Regions from separate parts of the Marinococcus sp. PL1-022 genome, predicted to be linked through region 2. Evidence: riboswitches for the same ligand, from Rfam matches in the RefSeq annotation. Region 2 holds a riboswitch; the other holds the start of a gene.
What was found. Region 2 has a riboswitch for thiamine pyrophosphate ahead of SIC45_RS12675 (thiamine phosphate synthase). Riboswitches for the same ligand answer to the same signal wherever they lie in the genome.
Positions count from the first base shown of each region.

Region 1 (8,229 bases), 1.6 Mb from region 2:
TCCCGCCTGGTAAACAGAGTAGGCAAGGGCTTCCGGCTGTACACCTGTTTCCTGATTCGTCTGGTTAAACATGTTCTGCAGCTCGGGAGCTTTTTCAAATAGCATTTCATAAAAACGGTTGCCAATGGCTGAGGCATTAGCCTGAATAGCCGGAGCTGTAGCTTTTACAGTTTCAATTGTTTGTGGTGCAAGCATCGAATTCCTCCAGTGAAAACGTTTTTAATTTCTATAAAAAGTGTATTATAAATACATATTTAAAACTATACTTTTAGAAATCCTTCATTAAACGTTCACAATCAATGTTTGTATACAAAATAGCTCCGTTTCTACCTGGAAACGGAGCGGTGTATATTTATTTGGCACATCCAAAGCAGTACAGCCGGCCGTTCTCATGAACCCCTTCCAAAAACCCGTCCCGGCAGTAAATTTCTTTACCGCACTCACTGCACCGGCCCAGATACTCCTCCATCGTTGTCACCCCTTCTTCTTTAAGAAACCTTCGGCTGGCGGTCAAGAATTTCTTTTAAGACGCGGGCATGATTATACGTTTCTTCCTTTGCAGCAAACACGAGCGTCACCTGCTTGTTCTGCTCACGCACAGTCTGCTTTAACTGATCGAGAGCTTCAGCCTGTTCGGCATTCTGCTCGAGCTCCTTCTTATACTTCTCTTTAAATTCATTAAACCTTTCCGGATCGTGGGAGAACCATTGCCGCAGCTGCTTTGAAGGAGCAACATCCCTGGCCCATTCGTCCACTTTAGCTTTATCCTTTGCTATCCCCCGCGGCCACACGCCGTCGACTAAAACCCGGTGCCTCTCCCCTTCATCTGCTTCTTCGTAAATCCTTTTCAATTGAATGGCCATTGCTGCCCTCCGTATGCTTTATTTTTCTTCAAACATGAAATCTACGGCCTTATCCACGTGAACCTGCATCGTATTTAAAAACGGGATCGAAAAATCTTCATCAGAAAGAATCATCGGGAGTTCGGTGCAGCCAAGAATCACAGTATCAAGTTGATGCTGTTCGATCATTTCCCTGGTGATCCGTTCAAATTCTTTTTGCGTCCCAGGATTTACGATACCATTCTCAAGCTCGCTTACAATTTTTTCGTGTAAATACTGCTGTGTGCTTTCCTCAGGCACATAGATATTCTTCCCCTTCTCCTTGAACGGTTTCCTGAAAAATTCCTGCTCCATCGTAAACTTTGTGCCCAGCAGGCCAATATTTTCAGCACCCTGATTTTCTGCTGCTTCCACCGCTGCATCAACAATGCTGAGCATCGGGACGTCGACCTGCTTCTGTACTTCCTCAAATACAAGGTGCGGAGTGTTCGCTGCAATAATGATGCCGTCGACGTCCAGCAGTTCAAGCTTCCGGGCTGCATTGCCCAGATACTCAATCAGATCATCCATTCGTTCTTCCGAAATATACTTAAAAATGTTGTACATATTAATACTGGTAATGTACAATTCCGGAAGCACCTGAAGATTGCCTTTTTTCCACTGATATTTTTTAATAATGGATTGGTAATATTCTACTGTGGATTCCGGACCAAGGCCGCCGATAATACCTATCTGTTTCATTTTTCTCCCCCTTCACAAAAATTATTAATATATATTATCGATATATATTTTAACATATTTGGATGAACATCTATTTACCGGAGTAATTGCACAAGCAGGCAGCCAAATATATAATAAGTATATTAGATATGTATTTTATGCACGAAACTATAAAAGAAAGGAATGGACATATGCGAATACTTTTGTTCTATTCCACGATGACTGGAAATACTGAAGATATGGCGATCGATACGGAGGAAGAGCTCATCAACCGCGGACATGAAGTAGAACTGATGGACATGATCGCCGACGGCCTTCCAAACGAAGATCCCCTCCCGCACGACCTGCTCATTATGGGCACGTACACGTGGGGCGAAGGCGATATCCCCGAAGAAACAGAGGACTTTCTGGAAGATCTTTTTGCCTATGATATTTCAACCCTTTCGATTTCCATCTTTGGCTCCGGAGACCATGCGTATGAAAACTTCGCCGGAGCTGTTGATGAAATGATCGGGCAGTTCCGCGAACGCGGACATAAAGGTGATATTCCCACTATGAAGGTTGACGTGGATGAAATGGATAATATTGCTGCAGATATTAAAAGCTATGTGGACCGCATCGAGGAAAAGTTTTTAGTAAAATAATAGTCAGCACGACCAACCCCGGAGGCACGGCCCCCGGGGTTATTTTTAACCAGCTTTGATGCCCGCTACAGCAGTGGCAGCAGAAAAACGACAGTAATAAACAATATAAATCCAGCAGCAAACCACATGTCTGTTTTTTTATAATTCATCTGCAAGTACCTAGTTCTATTTCTGGACCCGTCAAATCCTTTGGATTCCATCGCCAGGGCTGTTCTTTCTGCTTTTCTTACAGCCCCAGCCATCAGTGGAACTGCCATTCCCCTCCACTCTCTCATTTTGGGCTTCGAGCCCATCCCTCTGATTTGCCGGGCTCTGCGGATGACAGTCAGTTCTTCCCGCAGCTGTGGAAGAAAACGGTAAGCCGCCATCATCCCGTAGCCGATACTCGGAGGCATGCGCCATTTTTGTATCAGGCTCATCACTAAACCCACGGGAGACGTAGTAAGAACAAAAAGAAGCGACCAGCAGGCAAATACCATTGTCCTTAAGCCGAGCGAGACCCCTGTCTGGATATTCTCAAGAGCGACCGGCATTTGGAATATATAAAAAAGAACCGTAGAACCCCTTTCCTCAGGAAAAACAACCTGAAGCCATACAAAGCTGAAACCAAAGAGAGCAAATGGAAGCAGGAGCACAAGCAACAGCTTTAACGGTATTTTTCCCAGAAATGCAACGGCAGCAACTGTCAGCAGCAGGACAGCGAGCGGGCGCCAAATATCATAAACGAAAATCATACAGATAAATACGACGAAAAGACTGCTCAGCTTCAGCGTAGGGTGGACACGCTGCAAAAAAGCATTTTTAATCTGAAGTTCTTCAAGCATAGCTGCCTGTTTCCCCATGGCGCATCAGCTGTACCACTGGAGGCCGGACGCCGATTTTTTCCAAATTCATGCTTCCATTAAAAAATGGTTCTACGCCCCCATCATAGGTGATTGTCCGCTCTGCCAGCGCAAGAATCCGTACGGCTTTTGTATAAACCAGATCCATATCATGGGTCAGCCAGAGGACCGCTTTTCCACATCGCCGGCACTGCTCAATCACTTCAAACAGGGCAGCAGTATTTCGCTTATCGAGCCCAAACGTTGGCTCATCCAAAATCAGAATGGACTGGTTGTTCGTAACCATGACCGCTACTGAGAGACGCCTTTTTTCCCCCTGGCTGAGCCGAAATGGATGGCTCTTTCGAAGATGCACGAGCTGAAATTGAATCAGCAGCTCGTTTGTCTGCTGAATAATTTTTTCCTCGCTCAGTCCCTCTATCTCCATTCCGTAGCGTATTTCTTCTTCAACGCTTTGCTTTATAAACTGATGCTCCGGCTGCTGAAAAACAATCCCGAAGGCTTTGGCAATTTCGTGCGGCTTCAGAGTGGCAATATTTTGTCCGTTAACATAGACCTCACCGCTTGTAAGAGACTCCCATCCGGTAAGAACCCGCGCGAGTGTGCTCTTTCCTGCTCCGTTGGCACCAACCAGCGCTACCATTTCTCCAGGATAAAGGGAAAAAGACACGTTTTCGAAAACCGGCTGCGTTCCATAAGCAAACCCGGCCTGTTTAACCTCCAGGACAGGCGGCTCCAGAGAAGGATCAGCCATCTTTGCCGGCTGCGGCAGAGAGGCGCGAACATCGGCAGCAGAGTATTCCGCTGCAAACGTCTCCCATTCCCGTAAAGTGACGGGGAGGAGGGCTTTAGACGTTTTCGGGTGTTTCAACAGCTTCTTTCCAGCTTCTGCTGGTTCCGGCAGCCAGACACCCTCCGCTTCGAGTACGGCTGTGTGGGAGCTGAATATACGGCCCGGGCTTCCATCTGCCGACACCCGGCCGCAGCGGTCCAATACAATCACCCTGTTGACCCAATCCATTACTTCATTTAGCTGATGCTCAATCAAAATTAATGTTTTATCAGGGTCTTCTGCAATACGGCCAAGAAGTGCGGCCACTGCTTCACGGCTTACCGGATCGAGCTGGGAGAGCGGTTCATCCAAAATCCAGATCTCCGGATTCACAGCAGCTATACAGGACACAGCTATTTTTTGCTTCATCCCTCCGGAAAGCGTGTCAATACGGGCGTCAATACAAGAAAGCATGCCTGTGAACTGCAAGGCTTCAAGCATCCGGCCTTCGATATCCTCCGCAGGTACGCGCAGGTTCTCAAGCGTAAATACAAGCTCTTCCCGCACTGTCGGCATGCAGAATTGGGTATCGGGATCCTGGAACAACAGAGCCGCCTCTCTGGCAGCCTCTGTAATGCATTTCACCGCTGGATTTTTTCCGAATACGTTCAATTTACCAGACACTTCTGCCTCTACTGAGCGCGGAAGAATTCCCTGCAGGGTCAGTGCCAGCGTACTTTTACCCGAGCCGCTCGGTCCGAGCAGCAGCACGTTTTCCCCAGTACATATTTCAGCCGAAAAACCCTCTATCGAAGGCTCAGCGTAAGGATATGCAATGGTTACATTATCTGCATAAATCATACAGCGTCCCTCTGCTGCCCTTCCCGACGCTGGCGGCCAAGAGCAAAGCGGTCGAGAACGCCTGTTTTTACCAGGGCGTCTGTAAAGCTTTTCCCTGCCCACCCGGCTAAAAGAGCACCGCTTATAAGCATGGTTACCAGCATAAATACAACAACAGAACCTGCGTACTGACTGAATCCATAAAGAATATACTGGGTTAAAAATGCAGCAGACGTCCCTGCCATTCCGGCAAGCATTAATACCGGCAGACGAAAGATTCGGTAGAAAAACATGGCAAAAATAATTTCTGCGGCAATCCCCTGCGTGAAGCCGAGAACGAGCACTGCTCCCGCGCTCACAGACCCGGCCATAACTTCAGTGCCAGCCGCAATAAGCTCTGCCAGCAGCGCCGCTCCTGGTTTTTGAATGATATAGGCGCATATTACCGGAGCGAGAATCCAGAAGCCTGCCATCAGCCCGCCCCCAACTGGCCCGAGGACGCCCGTAACAATTTGTCCGAGCAGTACCCAAAGAAGATAAAGGACACCAAGAACAGCTGAAATAAATGAGATAACGACGATATCCCTGAGGTTTAAGCGTTTGTTTATCATTAAGCTTTTTTTCCGTCTGTTAATGTTCTGGCAAAGGGCCAGTCTTTTGCATGATACGCGTCCTCAAAAAACATATACTCGAGCTGGCACCCTTCCATAAATAACGTCCGCCAACGCTGCTTTTCTTCTTCTGTGGCTGTTTCTGCCAGCTCATCAAGGCGGTCAATATATTTGTACATTTCCCGCTCCTCACGGTCTCCGTAGAAACGAATCCAGTCGTTAAACGGATGGCCCGCGTTCGGATTCACTTCTTTCATCAGCCTTTCACCCACATACAAATACACCCACGGGCAGGCGAGCGTTACCGCAATCACATCGCCAAGTGTGCCCCTTTCAGCATGGTGCAGCATATGAAGCACATAATGCTGGGAAGCCGGGGCAAGCGCGTAGCCCTGCAATTCTTCATAAGCCACTCCCGCCTGCGCACATAAATTATGGTGCGGGTGCGTTTCACTGTTTAACACAAAATCAATGGTATCTTTAAACATGATCATGTCTTCTCTGGACGTGCATTTTGTTATCCCAATTGCTTTTGCCTTGCTCATGGCATTTAAGTATTCAAAATCCTGCTTCACGTAATGGATAAGAGCTTCTTTTGGGATATCTCCTTTCCCGATGCCCTGCACAAATGGATTTTCCCAGCAGGCTTCAAAAATGTGCTCTGTGTCCTGCCATAACAGCTCTGAAAAATTCATTGTTACTTCCTCCTTTAAATTAGGAGGGAACCACTACGGGCAGTAAAGACCAATGGAGCAAAAAAAGCCACTCCATTGGTGGAGTGGCTTCGAATAAACGTCCGCTGTTATAAAGCTGCTGCTTCTGATATAGACGTATTCTACCGTCTCCACTTTCCTACGCTGGCCTTAACCAGATCAGGTTCAAAGGGATTAAGGATAGTCCTTATCTCAGCCGTTACCGGCACCCCTAGCGGATTCCCTATTAAGTTGTCTACACTGTATCACATTATTTCAGAAAGTCAAAGTCCCATTTTGCCTTTACAAAATATAACGTTAACGTTAAGGTTATATCATGAAATTTATCAGGAGGGTGATGCATGCTGTACAAAATTGAAGAAGCCGCTCAAACCACAGGCTTAACGAAACGTGCAATACGTTATTATGAACAGATTGGTCTTATATCAGCACCAGAGCGTACAGAAAAAGGAACCAGAGTGTACGATGACCAGGACATTGAACGTCTGCAGAATGTAGTAACCGCAAAGGAGGTTCTTGGGTTTTCTCTTCAGGAGCTGCAGCAGTATCTCGATTTGAAAGAGCAGGTAAAAACAGTCTATAGCCACTACCAGTCGGTACAGGAAACGACGATGCAGCACGAGGATTTGAAACAAATTTCTGATAGCCTTCAGGCCCAGATTGATATGCTCGACCAAAAAATCAATCAGATGACAACGTTTAAAACGGAAATGGAAAATCTGAAAAAGCAAGCTGACAACGTATTATCTTCATTCAATAAGGAGAAGTGACTGCTTTATGAATATTCAAACCAGGGCACGGTGGATTACGATCTTCGCCACATTTTTAGCTTTTATGGGTATCGGCGTCGTGGACCCCGTCCTTCCTTCCATCGCGGCTTCTATCGGTGCTTCTCACTGGCAGGTGGAGCTGCTTTTTACGTCCTATATTTTAGTTATGGCCTGCATGATGATTCCTGCCGGGATCCTTTCGAGCCGGTTTGGTGATAAACGGCTGATGAGCGCCGGGCTTTTGATCGTTACAGCCTTCGCCCTGCTTTGCAGTGTGGCGGGAGGCATTACTGAACTGGCCCTTTTTCGCGGCGGCTGGGGGCTTGGCAACGCCATGTTTTTCGCCACTGCTATGACCCTGTTAATCGCTCTCTCGAGGAGCGTGGAAACAGCGGTAGGTATGTATGAGGCGGCAATTGGCCTGGGCCTCGCCGGCGGTCCGCTTGTAGGCGGCCTTCTCGGGGATCTATCCTGGCGTGCTCCTTTTTTTGGTACAAGTCTTTTAATGCTTATCGCTTTTATTTTAGTTATCTTTTTCGTCCATCCGCCCGCTCCTAAAAAAGCTAAAGCTACGGCTGGATGGCAGGAGCTTCGTCATCTTTTTACACACGGGCCGTTCATTAAGGGTGCGCTTGCCGGCATGTTTTATTATTATGGTTTTTTTGTCGTGCTTGCTTACTCCCCTTTAATTTTATCTTTAACTTCTATTCAAATCGGTCTCGTCTTTTTTGGATGGGGATTATGCCTGGCCTTCGGCTCGGCTGTTTTATCGAGAAGGCTTGAGATGCGGTTTACTCCTGTGAAATTACTGCCGTTCACCCTCTCTGCTTTTATTTTAACGCTTTTAGGATTGTTTTTTGCGTCCTCCTCAATATTAATGATTATGTTCATCGTACTTTCAGGATTATTTTCCGGTCTGAATAATTCTTTATTTACCAGCCATGTGATGGAGCATTCGCCTTACGAGCGCAGTATTTCTTCCGGAGCATATAATTTCCTTCGCTGGCTTGGTGCTGCTTTTGCACCGGTCATGTCGGGATTAATCGGTAATTCATTATCAGCCCATCTTCCATACCTGGTCGCCGGTGTTCTTGGCGCAGCAGCTTTATTGTTTATTGGATGGAGCAGAACAGATCTGCAAACCGAACAGACCGAAGCTCCAAAAGCGTAAAAAAATCCCTGCAGATATTTCTGCAGGGATCCTTTTTATGCCCGGTTGGCTACAGCCGTTGCTTCCTGATAAAAGCGTTCAAATTCGGCTACGACATTATCGAGAAAATCAATTGTGCCCTGGTCCGTTAAGTTTCCGTTTTCGTCCATTTTTTCATGCACAGCTCCAATAAGCACTTCATTTCCGGGAAGTACTTTTGCACTCATGCCCGGAGCGCTCAAAATCTGGCGCAGATGCATCTGCGCTTTCACGGTGCCCAGGCCGCCAAGAGAAGCTCCCACCAGCATGGTTGGTTTGCCGGCAA
Region 1 is NZ_JAWXCX010000001.1:857,076-865,304, reverse strand. It holds gene hmpA (NO-inducible flavohemoprotein) at 1-195, opposite strand, end outside; gene SIC45_RS04415 (DUF488 domain-containing protein) at 489-863, opposite strand; gene SIC45_RS04410 (aspartate/glutamate racemase family protein) at 882-1,583, opposite strand; gene SIC45_RS04405 (flavodoxin domain-containing protein) at 1,754-2,206, shown strand; gene SIC45_RS04400 (energy-coupling factor transporter transmembrane component T) at 2,272-3,048, opposite strand; gene SIC45_RS04395 (ABC transporter ATP-binding protein) at 3,023-4,681, opposite strand; gene SIC45_RS04390 (ECF transporter S component) at 4,678-5,271, opposite strand; gene tenA (thiaminase II) at 5,271-5,966, opposite strand; TPP riboswitch at 6,104-6,207, opposite strand; gene SIC45_RS04380 (MerR family transcriptional regulator) at 6,326-6,754, shown strand; gene SIC45_RS04375 (MFS transporter) at 6,762-7,925, shown strand; gene SIC45_RS04370 (NADPH-dependent FMN reductase) at 7,961-8,229, opposite strand, start outside.
Region 1: another riboswitch for thiamine pyrophosphate. It lies ahead of tenA (thiaminase II); the one in region 2 lies ahead of SIC45_RS12675 (thiamine phosphate synthase).

Region 2 (8,229 bases):
GGGAACGGAAGGCGGTCCTTGCGGCCCTTGTGCTCTACTTCCAGGTAGCCTTCTTCAATTGGAATATTCGGCGTGCCGTATTCTCCCATCGTGCCAAGCTTAATCAGGTGGCAGTCCGGCGCCATTTCTTTAATAGCATAAAGCACATTCAAATTCCCTACTACGTTATTGACCTGCGTGTAGACTGCGTGCTCGCGGTCTATCATCGAATAAGGAGCCGAGCGCTGTTCAGCAAAGTGAACAAATGCTTCCGGCTGTTCCTGTTCCATAACCTGCTGCAGGAAATCGTAATGCTGAAGATCACCTTCGTATGTACGTATTTCTTTTCCTGTCAGCTCTTTCCACTTCGCCACCCGGTCTTCAAGGCTTGCAATCGGGGTGATCGAGTTGGAATGAAGCTCGTCGTCAATCTTTCTACGCACCATGCTATCGATAATTGATACATCATGACCCTGCTTTGATAAGTAAAGCGCGGTCGGCCAACCACAAAATCCATCTCCACCTGCAACAATAATTTTCACGTCAGTTACCTCCACATCATTTAATACAATCTGATAATTCTATGGGTATCTATAAGGTAATTCCTACCTCGTAGAGTGCAAGTTGCCATCGTATATGTACATCCGAGTAGAATTCCCATCGAAACAATACCACTCTCCTTATATTAACGCAACTATTAGTCTATATACCACCGTTATTCTATCATACTAACTAATCATTGCAGCTGTCACAGCCATAATTCATAAAAATTACATAAAATTTTATCGAAAAGCGAAGGAATCCTGTTCAGCGGCGCGGGCCCTGGAAGAGCTTTGGATAAAGGGGCTTTTTCCCTTTAACAAAGATTTGAAGGGACACGCCGCCGCTGGCTTCCGGAGCTGGACAGATAGAAAAGCGGAGGAGCCTTGCTCAACCGCGACAGGTACTTCCCAGTCGTGCAGGGCAGCCTGCTGCCCGAAACCGGCTGGAAAGTAACCCCGAGCGGTTAGGCTCCGGAGCTGGACAGACAGAAAAGCGGAGCCGACCTGTATGACCGCCCCGGACGGCTGGCGCGAGCCTTGTTGGAAGCGTCGATAGACGATGAAACAAGGATGAAGCCAATGGCCCGGGCGGTCGGGAGGCGGAGCTGGACAGACAGAAAAGCGGAGAATAGATATTAACCGAACTGACCTGCCTCGTGCGGGCCTCAAAGCTGAACAAAATCCGGAAAAGATTCACTTTTCAAAAGAGAATTTTTCCGGATCTTCATCAACAGCAATTAATATATTATGTTCGTTTAGCTTTTCACTCAGATCGCGCGCTTCTTCATCACTGTATCCAAGCTTTGTTAATCGTTCATAAATATCCGATGCACCGTTTCGGAAAAACTGTTTTACGAACTCCACCGGACTTGTAGCGTCTGCTTCTGTATCACTTACTTTTAGTTCTTTCGCAGTCGCTTTTTCCGCCTCAAGAGCCAAAGCATAAATCTGTTCCTTTTGGATCCCCTGCATCTTTAATTTATCTACAGCCTTCTGTGCTTCTTCTACGGATACAAAAATACGAGCGGTAGGCAATAGTTCCCCCTCCTTGCAAGGAATATTACCACTCCGCCCGTAAAATGAAACAAGGAATATTTATCCTCCAATATATCTCTGATACAACGATCTTGCCTCCACTTCCCCGGAAACCCCGTGAATAATGGCTCTTCCGTCTTTAAAGAGCACCATCCGCTTGTTTTCAATATTTAACACCAGCAGATGCTGATTCGCTTTGGAGATGTGCTGCTTATGAACGTCCGCCGTCTGCTTCAGTGACACCTGCATATCAGGAAGAGGCTTCACCTGTACCGCGTCCCTGCCGCACAACGTCTCCGCCTTGCTTCTTCCACTCCATGCGAGCGCCGGATACGCTGGCGATGCCCCGCAGGAGGGACAATCCTCATCCTGCAGCGAGTCTACCTGAATGGAAGAACTATCGTTCGACCATACATCAAACGACCACAGCGTTCCTCTGAGCTGTTCAAAGGAATGAGTAAGCAGCTTCATCGCTTCGGTCACCTGAGCGGCGCTTACGAATTGGACGGCCGGGGCAATAATACCCACCGTGTCACACGTTTCCCCTTCCATTGGGATACCCTTCATCAGGCAGCGCAGGCACGGCCCCTGTCCCGGCCTTACGGTGTAGCTCAGTCCGTACGCGCCTACACAGGCTCCGTAGATCCAGGGGAGCCGGTGCTTCAACGCTGTATCATTAATCATCAGCCTCGTTTCCATATTATCGAGCCCATCGATAATAAGATCTGCGGGCAGACAATTTTCAAGCACGGCCGGATCAGCTTCTCCGACAATGATTTCAATAGAAGCATCACTGCGGATATCGAGCAGCCGCTTTTTCGCCGCTTCTGCTTTTGGCGTCCAGGCCTCGGCGTCGGCTTCCGTATAAAGCTGCTGGCGCTGCAGATTGCTTTCCTCCACATAATCCCGGTCAATCAGCGTTAATTTTCCGACCCCTGCGCGTACGAGGGTTTCGGCGGTTAAACTCCCAAGAGCTCCGGCACCTACCACTATGACGTGAGCCTCATGCAGCCTTTCCTGCCCTCTCCGGCCGATTCCGTGAAATAACCGCTGCCGGGAAAAACGTTCTTCCGTATTCAAATGCTGAGGCCCCCTATAGGGCTGCTTGCCTGGGCATAGAATTTTTTATCAATGCGCCCTGCTTCTGCGCCAAGTGCTCCGGCCCTTACTGCCAGTTTCATCGCCTCTGCCATTTTTACAGGATCGCCCGCTCCTGAAACTGCTGTATTCAGCAGGATGCCATCAGCACCGAGCTCCATTGCATAAGCAGCATCCTTCGGGCTCCCAATGCCGGCATCTACAATCACCGGAACCTCCGCCTGTTCAATAATATGGAACAGGTTGTACGGATTAATGATTCCAAGCCCCGTGCCTATAGGAGAGGCCCCCGGCATTACTGCATGAACACCAAGCTCCTGAAGCTTTCTCGCAAGTACAACGTCATCGGACGTATACGCAAGGACGGTAAACCCTTCATTCAGCAGCTGCTCCGAGGCCCGGAGCGTTTCCACCGGATCCGGCAGAAGCGTTTTGTCGCAGCCGATCACTTCTACTTTAATCATGTCACACATATTCGCCGCCTCTGCCAGCTTCGCTGTCCGTACTGCCTCTTCAGCTGTTTTGGCCCCCGCTGTATTTGGGAGCAGCCGGTATTTGGATACATCCATCTGTTCAAATGGATCTGGCTGGCTGCTGTCAAACAGGTTCATTCTCCGAACGGCGAAGGTCAGTACCTCCGTTTCCGATGCTTCTACAGCCTGGAGCTGGGTCTTAGCGTCCTTATATTTTCCGGTGCCGAGAAATAAATTCGATTCGAATGTCATATTGCCAATATTAAGCATTCGTTCATCCGCCTCCTACAAAATGAATAACTTCAATTCTGTCCCCGTCCTTTAAACCTTCCTGCTGATGAAATTCTTCAATCACAATAGTACCGTTGCGCTCCACCACTGTTTTTTTGTGGGCGATCTGAAGCTCTTCCAGTAAATCGGCTACAGTTGTGCTGTTCTCAATATTCTGTAATTGACCATTAAGCGTGATCTGCATGAATAACTTCTCCCTTTCGTATTTGAGGATCTACGGCAAACAGGTGCTTCCAGTCTTCGCGGACGCTTTCTCCTTCGATCCGGGCAGCCATCCATTGTCCGCTCAGTGCTGAAAGCAGAATACCGTTTCTGTAGTGCCCGGTCATCACCCACAGGCCACGGCTGGTCTGTCCCATATATGGCAGTCCGTCTCCTGTCTGCGGCCGGATGCCGCTCCAAAATCTTTCAATGCTTGCATGCTTCAGACCCGGTACTAAATGAACAGCTGCTTTCATCAGCTCCTGCATCGAGGCTACACTGACTCCTGTACTCGAGTCCCCGGGCTCTTCTGTGGCGCCGATAAAGATTTCCCCGTCCCTTTTCGGAACAATGTATACCTCCGGCGTGTGCAGAGTGTGTCTCAAATTCTCATGGGGCATCCGTACGGACAAGCACTCCCCTTTTACCGGATAGAGCGTAAAATCCTTTTCATCCAAAAGCTCCACTCCGGCGCTCCCCCCGGTAAAAACCACTTCTTTTGCTTCAATCATTCCTTCCTTTGTTTTCACGCCACAAATCCGGCCGTCAGCTTCTAAAAAACGGTCCACAGAAGTGTTTTCCCGTATAATTGTCCCGCAGGCCCTTGCTGCTTCAGCAAGGGCTATTGTCCATTCATAGGCCCGGAGCTGTCCGTCCTTTGGGATGGACCAGGCGCCCCGGATGTTTTTGGAAAGCGCCGGTTCCCTGCGCAGGGCTTCATGTGCCGAAAGCCACTCCGCGCCGTAGCCGCGCCCTGCAGCCCGCCGGTATTTATCTTCTCCCGCCTTATCCCATACAGGCTTCAGCATTCCGTTGTTCACGTAGGAAACATCCATTCCACTGAGCGCTTCCACTTCGGGGACCATCTCTTCAAACAGCTCCCGGCTTTCCAGGGCGAATTCCTGAAAAAGGTCAGACCCCTCCCACTCGGATTGCGCTCCGAGCATGCCGGCAGCCGCTTTTGATGCCCCGGCAGCAATGGAGTCTTTCTCGATTACCATTACGCGGCGCCCGCGTTTGCTTAACTGATAGGCAAGCGAGCATCCCTGCACACCTGCGCCTACAATAAGAACTTCTGTATCAGTCTTCATTGTTATCACTCCTTAACCGGGCTCTGAGCTTTCCGGCTGCTTTTCCGGGCTCGGCAGCCTCATAAAAATATGCAATGGCTGCGACCCCGGACGCTCCATAGTTTATACACTCCACTGCTTTGTCAGCGTCAATTCCTCCTATGGCAATTACGGGGATCCGTACGCTTTTCGCCACAGCCTCCAGCGCCCGGAGCCCTCGCGGTAATTTCCCAGGTTTACTGCCGGAGGCAAACACATGCCCAAAATACAGCCATGATGCTCCCTGCTGTTCACTGTTTTCCGCCGCTTCCACCGAGTGGACGGACTGACCCCAGCCTGCGGAGACCGGATAGATCGTACGACGCTCCGGCAGATGGGCACCGGCCAGGCCGTATGCAGCAGCAAGTTCGGGTTCATCATTTATGATCAGCTGCTTCGGGGCAGCTCCTTCCTTTAACACCCATCCAATGGCCGTTTCTTTTTCACGCCTTGTCCATTCGGGCGCCCGTACATGCACGTAGTCAACGAGCCCACTCAGCTCTCTCGTTTTTTCCCACCAAGCTGTCAACGGTATATCCGGCGGCGATACGGCGTGGATGCAAGGCTTCGGTTTATTATCCATAAAAAAACCTCCTTCCAGAAGGAAGGAGGCTGCCCGTTAAAAGGTTCAACATGGCTGCTTCCCTCCGCTGGATCTCCAGATCAGGTTCAAAGGGTTCCGGATAGTTCTCCGGTCTCAGCCTCAGCAGGCACCCCCAGCAAATATAATATTTTCCCACAAAAAACCCCGCCTTCGTTAGAAAGCGGGGGAGATAGTCGTATCAGCATCTCTTCCCCACTTCCCTCCGCTGGTATAATCCAGATCAGGTTCAAAGGGATCAGCTTTACACTGTCTCAGCCAACAGGCACCCCTAGTGGTTTGATATTACTTATATCATAACGCGGTACACCTCTTCCGTCAATTCACCCCCGAGTTTTACGCCTGGAAAATCGACAGCACCACCCAGAGGGAAGGGACGCTTAAAAGAGTTGTCACCAGTGTAATACTCGAAACAAGCTGAGGGTTGGAATCAAACTGGACGGAAATCATTGCCATCGTTGCTGCACTCGGCATCGCTGTTGAAACAACCAGCACGGTCGTCAGCGTATCGCTCGTCTGCAGCAGCAGAGTAATCACATAAGCAAGAGCCGGGGCAAATATAAGCCGCAAAAACGTGCCTGCACTTACAAGCTTCCAATCCATGCGTTTTACGGATATGCGTGCAAGCTGCATGCCCAGTATAATCATAACTACCGGAATCGCTGCGCTCGCGAGCATATCAAGGGCTTCATAATAGGTCGCACCGATCGGTATTCCTGTCAGCTGGAAGAGGATGCCCGCAAGCAGTGCATAAAATACCGGCATCCGCAGCACCGTGCGGAACGCGTCGGCTGCATCCATATTGGCGCTGTTTGCTATATAGACGCCTACAGTATTCATCAGCATCGTCTGGATAACCATAAAAACGATAGAGTAGGCAAAGGCTGTATCGCCAAACGCAAAAGCGATTAAGGGAGCACCGTAATTGCCCGCATTCATAAACACAGTGGACAGCATCATGCCGGTTTCATTGGCTTTTGGCCATTGACGCAAAAAAGACACTAATTTGATCAGCCCGGTCATGACCGCCAAAAATATCACAGAAAACAGAGCCATCGACAGCATATCGCTGTTCAGCTCTCTTTCATAGAAAGTCCGGAAAACAAGTGCGGGCGTCAATACATAAAGAGCGACAGCCGACACCGGCCGAATATCCACTGCCTGTCTTTTCTGCAGCAAATAGCCAATCGTAAATATTAAAATGATTGGGATCAATACATTGATCAGCACACTCATGCGGAGCCCTTCCTTCTTTCCTTAAATTTAATGCACCTTAATACCGGCCACTTTCCGCTAGTAATCGTGTCGGAGCATCTGCTTTAAAATACGCTTCTCTTTACGCGATACAAGAATATACAAATAATCACCTGCATTGATTACCGTCTCACCAACTGGAGTGACCAGTTCATCGTCTCTTACAATCGCGCTGATCAGCGCAGAGGCTGGAAATTCAATGCTTTGAAGCGTCTGGCCGACAATCGGTGTCGCTTCATTCGTTTGAAATTCCATAATTTCTGCGTTTGCTTTTCCAAGTGACACCAGCTCCAGGGAATGAGTCGGCGCTTCCCGGAGCGGACCGGACAGGTGAAGCCACTTTGCTAATGGAGCGATAGTCGCTCCCTGGATCAGCGCAGATGTCAGCACAATAAAGAAGACGACGTTAAAAATCTGGCTGCCCGACTCCACACCGGCTACGATCGGGTATGTAGCCAAAATGATCGGCACCGCCCCGCGCAGTCCCGCCCAGGATAGAAATATATTCTGCTTCGGCTTGTAGCCAAAAAAGGAAGTCGACAAAAACGTAGCCAGCGGACGGGCCAAAAACATTAACACAGCTGATAAAATGAGCCCCATCGTGATGTTTGACCATGTCAATATATCTCTCGGGAAGGCGAGCAGCCCCAGGATGATAAACATGCTTATCTGAGACATCCATGCCATCCCTTCGTTGAACCGGTAAATCGGCTGACGGTAGATCAAATCAGAGTTTCCTATCATAAGGGCTGCTACATATACTGCCAAAAACCCGCTTGCGCTCATGCTCGAGGTCACGCTGTAGGTCAGCAATGCGAAAGCGATCGCAAACAGAGGATAAAGTCCACTTGAGTCCAGGTTGATACGGTTGATGGTCCATGAGGCTGCCCAGCCAAACAGGGCGCCCATCGCAAGACCAGCGCCCATCTGCCAGAAAAAAGCACCGGATAACAGCCAGACATTCGGCGAATCTGCCAAAATTAATTCAATAAAAAAGAGCGTTAAAAACACGGCCATCGGATCGTTGCTTCCCGACTCCGCTTCGAGGGTGGACCCCATTTTTTTATCAATGCTCCGTCCTTTCAGGGCAGCAAAGACGGCTGCCGCGTCTGTCGAACCGACTGTGGCTCCGAGAAGCATCGCTTCGAGCCAGCTCAGGTCGAGCAGCTGCTTTGCCACCACCCCCATCAGAGCAGCTGTAAACAGGACACCAAACGTGGCGAGCGTTACGGAAGGCCCCACCACCGGCCTAATGTCACGCCACCTTGTCTGAGTCCCCCCTTCAAACAGAATAATAATCAGGGCTATAATCCCGACAGTCTGGGCAAGCTGGACATTTTCAAAGTCAATAATGCCAAAACCATCATTTCCCATCAGCATACCTAGAATTATAAACAAAATAAGCGAAGGTACGCCGAGACGTGTCGAAAATTTTGTCACGACGACACCTAATATAAGCAGAAGTGCTCCTAATAATATAAATGAATCTACGTTCGCGTTTCCTTCAAACAATGCCCGTTTCCTCCTTTCCCCTGCCACAGCTGTCTATGGCTTCTTTATGTATTACTTGCATGATACATGTAATGGTTGTTTAAAAAATACTTGCATTCAGGGAGCTCTAGTCTATCTCTTCTATACCCAAAAAT
Region 2 is NZ_JAWXCX010000001.1:2,453,792-2,462,020, forward strand. It holds gene SIC45_RS12645 (NAD-dependent epimerase/dehydratase family protein) at 1-521, opposite strand, end outside; gene SIC45_RS12650 (general stress protein) at 1,215-1,556, opposite strand; gene SIC45_RS12655 (ThiF family adenylyltransferase) at 1,617-2,636, opposite strand; gene SIC45_RS12660 (thiazole synthase) at 2,633-3,397, opposite strand; gene thiS (sulfur carrier protein ThiS) at 3,402-3,602, opposite strand; gene thiO (glycine oxidase ThiO) at 3,586-4,710, opposite strand; gene SIC45_RS12675 (thiamine phosphate synthase) at 4,700-5,311, opposite strand; TPP riboswitch at 5,354-5,456, opposite strand; TPP riboswitch at 5,513-5,612, opposite strand; gene SIC45_RS12680 (AEC family transporter) at 5,666-6,565, opposite strand; gene SIC45_RS12685 (potassium/proton antiporter) at 6,623-8,095, opposite strand.